Regions from separate parts of the Streptomyces sp. NPDC058812 genome, predicted to be linked through region 2. Evidence: riboswitches for the same ligand, from Rfam matches in the RefSeq annotation. Region 2 holds a riboswitch; the other holds the start of a gene.
The links. Region 2 has a riboswitch for ZMP and ZTP ahead of ACFW48_RS09660 (glycine hydroxymethyltransferase). Riboswitches for the same ligand answer to the same signal wherever they lie in the genome.
Positions count from the first base shown of each region.

Region 1: linked by a shared signal. The riboswitch ahead of ACFW48_RS18750 (tetrahydrofolate dehydrogenase/cyclohydrolase catalytic domain-containing protein) and the one ahead of ACFW48_RS09660 (glycine hydroxymethyltransferase) in region 2 are both predicted to bind ZMP and ZTP.

Region 1 covers NZ_JBHYOB010000008.1:185,079-189,015, reverse strand. The annotation lists gene ACFW48_RS18760 (RNA polymerase sigma factor SigF) at 1-660, shown strand, start outside; gene ACFW48_RS18755 (ATP-binding protein) at 839-1,276, shown strand; ZMP/ZTP riboswitch at 1,405-1,490, shown strand; partial or broken gene ACFW48_RS18750 (tetrahydrofolate dehydrogenase/cyclohydrolase catalytic domain-containing protein) at 1,540-2,195, shown strand; gene ACFW48_RS18745 (methyltransferase domain-containing protein) at 2,279-3,112, opposite strand; gene ACFW48_RS18740 (hypothetical protein) at 3,109-3,937, opposite strand, start outside.
Region 2 covers NZ_JBHYOB010000004.1:27,086-31,022, reverse strand. The annotation lists gene ACFW48_RS09675 (PLP-dependent aminotransferase family protein) at 1-273, shown strand, start outside; gene ACFW48_RS09670 (hypothetical protein) at 352-723, shown strand; gene ACFW48_RS09665 (glutathionylspermidine synthase family protein) at 732-1,916, shown strand; ZMP/ZTP riboswitch at 1,976-2,062, shown strand; gene ACFW48_RS09660 (glycine hydroxymethyltransferase) at 2,092-3,537, shown strand; gene trpS (tryptophan--tRNA ligase) at 3,637-3,937, shown strand, end outside.

The DNA.
Region 1 (3,937 bases), on a different contig from region 2:
ATGTCCCTGGTCCGCTTCGCGGCCGGCCGGTTCCGCAGCCGTGGACCGGAGGAGATGGAGGACATCGTCCAGGTCGGCATGATCGGCCTGATCAAGGCCATCGACCGGTTCGAGCTGACCCGCGAGGTCGAGTTCACCTCCTTCGCCGTGCCGTACATTGTCGGCGAGATCAAGCGGTTCTTCCGTGACACCTCGTGGGCCGTGCACGTGCCCCGGCGGCTTCAGGAGGCCCGTGTCCAGCTGGCCCGGGCCACCGAGGAGCTGCGCAGCCGACTGGGCCGCAACCCCACCACCAAGGAACTGTCCGAGCTGATGAGTCTGCCGGAGGACGAGGTCGTCGAGGCCCGCCTGGCGGCCAACGGCTACAACTCCGCCTCCCTGGACGCGGCCATCAACGGCAGCGAGGACAGCGAGTCGGCGCTGGCGGACTTCATCGGCGCCGACGACGGAGCTCTCGAACTGGTCGAAGACTTCCACGCCCTCGCCCCGATGATCGCCGAGCTGGACGAGCGCGACCGGCAGATCATCCACTGGCGGTTCGTCGACGAACTCACCCAGAAGGAGATCGGCGAACGCCTCGGCTGCTCGCAGATGCACGTCTCCCGCCTCATCTCCCGTCTTCTGGCACGCCTGCGCGAAGGCATGCTCACCAGCACTTGAGCTGCTGGCCAACGGATCGCCTTCCCGTCTGACGGTAGGCGCCGCGGCGTGGGCAGGGAGGTCCATGAGAGGCATTACGGCAAGCCGCCGTTCCGGGCTCCAGCGCGGCGGGCCGCAACCATGCGTACACGGGGGCATCGATGTCAGGGCGGGGCCGGGCCGGTAAGGAGGCACAGTGATGGAGGAGTCGTCATTGCGGGCAGTGGGGTGGGCGCGCTCGCTGCCGATGAACACCGGCCCGAAGGAGGCACGCGATTGGACGCGCGAGCATCTTCAGGCCCTCGGCTGGACACACAGCCTCCCGCAGACGGTAGAAGACGTCCTGCTGACCGTGTCCGAACTGGTCACGAACGCCCATGTCCACGCGCACTCCGCGGCCCGGCTCGTGGTGACCTGGGACGGCTGCTGCCTGCACATCACCGTGCATGACGACGCCGCTGCCCTGCCCACGCCGCGCCCGCCGAGCGGCGACCGCCTCGGCGGACGGGGCATGCTCCTCGTCGACGCCCTGTCCGACGACTGGGGAACCCGTCCCTGCCCTCACGGCAAATCGGTCACTGCCTGCTTCTGTCCAACGGCCACAGCACAAGACTCTCTCACGAGTGAAGAGGGGTAGGTGACTCGTCAAAGTGCCTCCGAGCTGGATGGGAACGGGGGCGGGGTGGTCGGTGAACGTCCAACGGGGCGTGGGCGCGTCAGGAATGAGGGTGCCGCGCTGTGGGAGCAGCTGGTCGACTACAGTGCGGTGCGGGCCGTGACTGGCGCCGAGGTGGAGCACCACCGGGGAGCGGTCTGACGAGACGTCGTTGCCGTGCACCTGGGCGAGTGGTCAGCAACGCCCGGAGGACGATCGCGTCCGCGACTCAGACGGTCCAGCTCATGGACGGCACCAGCCTTGCCAAGCGCGTCGTCGAAGAGGCTGCGTCAAGGCAGCGGAGATTTCACAGAGCACGGGCCTTGCCCCTTGTCCGGCCACCGTATTGGTGGGAGAGGACCTCGCGTCGGTCACGTACGTCCGTATGAAGCGGGCGAGGTGCGCAAAGGCAGGTATCCAGTCCCGGCTCAACGGTCTGCCTGCCACCACCACGACTGCCGAGCTGATCGGCACCCTCGCCGGCCTGTCCGCCGATCCGGGGGTGCGGCCATCGCCCCGTAGAAGGATGTCGACGGGGTCACGATGCACTCCTGCGCCGCGATGAGCTTTGGCCTGCCGGGCTTCGTGTCCTGCACGCCGGGCGGGATCCAGCGGCTGCTGAGGCATACGACGTCGACCTCGCCGGCAAGCACGCTGTCGTGGTGGGCCGCAGCGTCATCCTCGGCAAACCGGTGGGGATGCTCCTGCCTGCCAAGGAAGCAACGGTATCGATGCCGGACACAACCCGGGCAACGTCGGCGACGTGGACTTCGACACCGCCCTCACCCGCGCCCGTCTGATCACTCCGGTACCTGGCGGCGCCAGGCCGATGACCATCGCCGTCCTGCTCGCACAAACCGCGGACGCCGCCGCAAACCAGCTCGGAATCCAGTACCACTGACCTCAATGGAAACGGACAGGCGGGTGAGTTCCAACAGCATGGGCTCTGCACAAATAGCGGATGGCCCGGTAAGTGACCGGGCGTCATGCGTTGGTGGGCCGTGTTCCCCATGCTTGGAAGAGTGTGGCGTGTACGACCAGGGTGCCGGGATCGTCGAGGTGCCGGGAGAGTGCTTCGATGTGGTCGTCCAGTTCGGGGTCGGTGATGAGGCCGTGCTCGGTAAGGGCCGACCGGCACAGCTGGGCTCGGTCGACGAGCAGGGTCTGGTACGGGTCGGTGTGCTGGAAGACATGCGTTGACGCCCGGACCTGGACGTCCTGGAGTCCTCGTCGGCGCAGCATGCCGGGCAGTCGGCGGCCCAGCATGACGTCCATGCCGTTGCGGCGCCAGAGTTCCGCGATCGCCGTGACGAGGCGGTCCCAGGAGGGGTGGGGCGGCTCGCAGATCCGGGTCAGCCAGTCGACGTCCTGCACGGCCACGGTGCCGCCGGGCTTGGTCAGGGCGACGATTTCGTCGAGGACCTGGTCGGTGTGGGGGACGTTCATGAGGACCAGGCGGGTGTGGACCAGGTCGAAGGAGGACTTCGGCAGGCCGGTGTCCGCTGCGTCCGCGCTGGTCAGGGAGACGTTGGTCAAGTGGTGTTCGTCGATGGTGCGGCGGGCCATCTCGATCATGCGGGGTTCGGCGTCCACTCCGGTGACCTGGCCTGTTTCCCCGACTCGTTCCGACAGTGCGTCCATGATGCCGAGCGGTCCGCAGCCGATGTCGAGGGCCCGGTCGCCCTTGTGCAGCGGCAGTCGGTCGAGTAGGGCGTGTGTGTCGTCCTCCAGTAACTTTCCTTGGAAGATCAGGCGCCGGCGCTCGTCGTCATCGGCTCCGAGGAGGTAGGGGGACGGGGTGGCGGGGGTGGAGGTCATGGGCTTTCCTTCTGGTCGGGCGGGGAGGTGGAGGTCTGCCGCAGCCGGTCCCGGAGTCCGAGGAGGTGCCGGTTCAGGTCGGGCAGTTCGGCGGGCCGGAAGGCGGTGGGCAGGTCGGCTCCGAATGCGCGGAGGGCGGCGTGTGTGCCGGAGGTGAAGCGCAGCAGGCCGTCCTCGCCGAGCCGCACGCCGTCGAGGTGCTCGCGTTCGCGGTGGAAGGCGACGGCCTCGGCGCGGGAGATCCCTGGAGGCAGCCGCAGTGAGAGGATGGAGCCGTCGATGCGCACCGGGTAGCCGCCCGGCAGTCCGTGGGGCGCGGGCAGGTGTCCCGTGTAGGAGGCGGCAGGGTCGGTGAGGGCGTGCAGCGCCGGCACGGCGCTGTGGGCGCCGAGTTCGTTGAGGAAGTCGCGGGGCATGGCGCGGATCTCGCCGAGCACTTCCGGCAGTTCGGTGAGCGGGGCGCCGTCCAGCCATCCGGCGGCCTCGTCACGCGGGTCGTCCGGTGCGCTCAGGTGCGCGTGGTGTGCCAGCAGCGACAGGCGGGAGTCGTCATGCAGGCCGAGTCGGGCGCGGGTCGCGGTGGCGAGGGTGGCGACGTTGCCCAGTCCGCACAGCACGGGCAGGCCCTCGGCGTGCAGCGCGGGGTTGACGAGGTCGGGGAAGCAGGCGTTGACCACCCGCGTGCCGGGCGAGGCGTCGGCGCAGGCCAGTACGGAGTGGCGGACCAGCGCGGCCTGGAGGGGAAGTGTGGCGCCGAAGCCGGCCCGGCGCAGCAGCCGGGACCAGTCGGAGTCTCGGGTGCGTGCCTCGCTCGGCGACTGTGGT
Region 2 (3,937 bases):
GCGCTGGTCGCCGCCCTCGCCGAGCGGGCCCCCGACGTGCGCGTCACCGGCATCGCGGCCGGACTGCACGCTGTCCTCCAACTGCCGCCCGGCACCGAGCAGCAGGCCGTCAGGGCCGCCGCCTGGCACGGCCTCGCCGTCCACGGCCTGTCCACGTTCCGCCACCCGGACGCGGCCGTCTCCCCGCTGGACGCCCTCGTCGTCGGCTACGGCACCCCGCCCGACCACGCCTGGGCGGGGGCCCTGGACGCGCTGTGCCGGGCGCTGCCGTAGAGTCCACCCGCGGCACGGGCCGTACACTCGATCGGCCCAACTGTCGTACAGCGGCGTGGACAACGGGGAGACAAGGAAATGGCAGAGACCCGGCGACGGCTGCGGTCGAGCACCGTGGTGCTCGGCGGCATGGGAGTGCTCGCGGCGGCCCTGAGCGCGTGCGGATCGGACCCCGACCGCCGCTGCGTGGACCGCGACAGCTACGACTACATCAACGGCTACAAGGTCGTCGCCGACAAGAACTGCAAGTCGGGCTCGTCCGGCGGTTCGTACGGCAAGGGTGGCAAGGGCGGCAAGAAGAAGCCCGGCTCGTCCAAGGTGTCCGACGCCGACTGGTACTACGACGCGGACGTCAGCAACGGCTGGGCCGACTACGGCACCTTCAGCCGCGACGAGGCCGTCGACCGCGGCGGCTTCGGCTGCTCCGGCTCCGGCAGCGGCGGCGGCTGAGGCCGGCCGTGGAACGCCGCACCACCGAGCCGCGCCCGGGCTGGCAGCAGACGGTGGAGGAACAGGGGTGCATCTACCCCCTGACCCGCTACCCCGACGACTCCCTGCGCCCCTACTGGGACGAGAGCGCCTACTACGTCTTCTCCCTCCCGGAGGTCGAGGCGCTGGAGGAGGTCGTCGAGGAACTCCACCGCATGTGCCTGGCGGCGGCCGAGCACATCGTCACCGCCGGCCGCTTCGCCGACCTCGGCATGACCGACCCGCGGGTGGTCCGGGCGGTCACCGAGGCCTGGCACCGCCGTGCCGAACTCCCCTCCGTCTACGCCCGCTTCGACCTGCGTTACGACGGCACGGGGCCCGCCAAGCTCCTGGAGTACAACGCGGACACCCCGACCTCCCTCGTCGAGGCCGCGTCCCCGCAGTGGTTCTGGATGGAGGAGAGCTTCCCCGGCGCCGACCAGTGGAACAGCCTCCACGAGCGCCTCATCGACGCCTGGAAGAAGCAGGCCGCCCTCCTCCCGCCCGGCAGCCCGCTGTACTTCGCGAACTCCGAGGCCGACGAGCTGGGCGAGGACCTCATGACGGTCGCCTACCTCAAGGAGACCGCCGAGCAGGCCGGCCTGGAGACCGAGTGGATCTCCATGGAGGAGATCGGCTGGGACCGCCTGTCCGGCCGCTTCGTCGACGGCAAGCTCCGCTTCATCCGCAGCATCTTCAAGCTCTATCCCTGGGAGTGGCTCACCACCGACCGCTTCGCCGACCACGTCCTGGACACCCTCGACAACGGCGGCGGCACCGGCACCACCCTCTGGATCGAGCCCGCCTGGAAGATGCTGCTCAGCAACAAGGCACTGCTGGCGATCCTCTGGGAGCTGTACCCGGACCACCCCAACCTCCTCCCCGCCTACCTGGACGGCCCCCGCGAGCTGGCCCACACCACCGGCTACGTCGCCAAGCCCCTCCTGGGCCGCGAGGGCGCCGGCGTCACCATCCACCGCCCCGGCACAAAAGCGCCCCCGCGCACCGACCTCTGCTGCTACCAGGAACTGGCCCCCCTGCCCGACTTCGACGGCAACCGCGTCGTCCTGGGCGCGTGGGTCGTGGAGAACGAGTCCGCGGGCCTGGGCATCCGCGAGTCGTCGGGCCTGGTGACGGACGAGTACGCCCGCTTCCTGCCCCACGTGATCCTCTGAGGACCGTCGCTCGCATGGTGGACGCCGGGGCCCGGCACTCCGTGCCGCCCGGTAGGCTGCGCGTGGGCCGTGACTGGCGCGCTGGGATGGACAACCATCGGGGAGCGGTCCGAAGAAGACGAGCGCCGTGCGCCTGGGCCGACCCGAACGCCGACCGCACCGTCCGGAGGTCCCCATGCCCGCAGATCTCACCCCCGAGTCCACCGCCTACCGCGCCGCGCTCGACGTCATCCGCACCGTCGAGCCCCGCGTCGCCGACGCCATCGGCCAGGAGGTCGCCGACCAGCGCGAGATGCTCAAGCTGATCGCCTCGGAGAACTACGCCTCCCCGGCCACGCTCCTGACCATGGGCAACTGGTTCAGCGACAAGTACGCCGAGGGCACCATCGGCCGCCGCTTCTACGCCGGCTGCCGCAACGTCGACACCGTCGAGTCCCTCGCCGCCGAGCACGCGCGCGAGCTGTTCGGCGCCCGCCACGCCTACGTTCAGCCGCACTCCGGCATCGACGCCAACCTCGTCGCCTTCTGGGCCGTCCTCGGCGCCCGCGTCGAGGTGCCCTTCCTGGAGAAGACCGGCGTCCGCCAGGTCAACGACCTGACCGACGCCGACTGGGCCGAGCTGCGCCGCGCCTTCGGCAACCAGCGCATGCTCGGCATGTCCCTGGACGCCGGCGGCCACCTCACCCACGGCTTCCGTCCGAACATCTCCGGCAAGATGTTCGACCAGCGCTCCTACGGCACCGACCCGGCGACCGGCCTCATCGACTACGAGGCCCTGCGCGCCTCGGCCCGCGAGTTCAAGCCGCTGATCATCGTCGCCGGTTACTCCGCCTACCCCCGCCTGGTGAACTTCCGGATCATGCGCGAGATCGCCGACGAGGTCGGCGCGACCCTCATGGTCGACATGGCGCACTTCGCGGGTCTTGTCGCGGGCAAGGTGCTCACCGGCGACTTCGACCCGGTCCCGCACGCCCAGATCGTCACGACGACCACCCACAAGTCGCTGCGCGGCCCGCGCGGCGGCATGGTCCTGTGCGACGACTCCCTCAAGGACCAGGTCGACCGCGGCTGCCCGATGGTCCTCGGCGGCCCGCTCCCGCACGTCATGGCCGCCAAGGCCGTCGCCCTCGCCGAGGCCCGGCAGCCCGCGTTCCAGGACTACGCCCAGCGCATCGTCGACAACTCGCGAGCCCTCGCCGAGGGCCTGATGCGGCGCGGCGCCACCCTGGTCACCGGCGGCACGGACAACCACCTGAACCTGATCGACGTGGCGTCCTCCTACGGCCTCACCGGCCGCCAGGCCGAGGCCGCCCTCCTCGACTCCGGCATCGTCACCAACCGCAACGCCATCCCGGCCGACCCCAACGGCGCCTGGTACACCTCCGGCATCCGCATCGGCACCCCGGCGCTCACCACCCGCGGCCTGGGCACGGCGGAGATGGACGAGGTGGCCGGCCTCATCGACCGCGTCCTCACCACCACCGAGGCGGGCACCACCAAGTCGGGCGCCCCCTCGAAGGCCGCGCACGTCCTCGACGCCAAGATCGCGGACGAGATCTCCCACCGCGCGACGGACCTGGTGGCGGGCTTCCCGCTCTATCCGGAGATCGACCTGGGCTGAAGCGCTCCGTAAGGGGCGCGGGGAACTGCGCGACCACCCACAGCGGTCCCGCAGTTCCCCGCGACAGCACCACCCGAGCTCTCTGAGAGAATGGTGCGCATGGCGAATGACCGACCTCGTGTGCTCTCCGGAATCCAGCCCACCGCAGGCTCGTTCCACCTCGGCAACTACCTCGGCGCCGTCCGCCAGTGGGTGGCCCTCCAGGAGTCCCACGACGCGTTCTACATGGTCGTCGACCTGCACGCGATCACGGTCCCGCAGGACCCGAAGGAGCTGCGCGCCAACACCCGGCTCGCCGCGGCCCAGCTGCTGGCCGCCGGACTCGACCCGGACCGCTGCACGCTCTTCGTCCAGAGCCACGTCCCCGAGCACGCCCAGCTCGCCTGGATCATGAACTGCC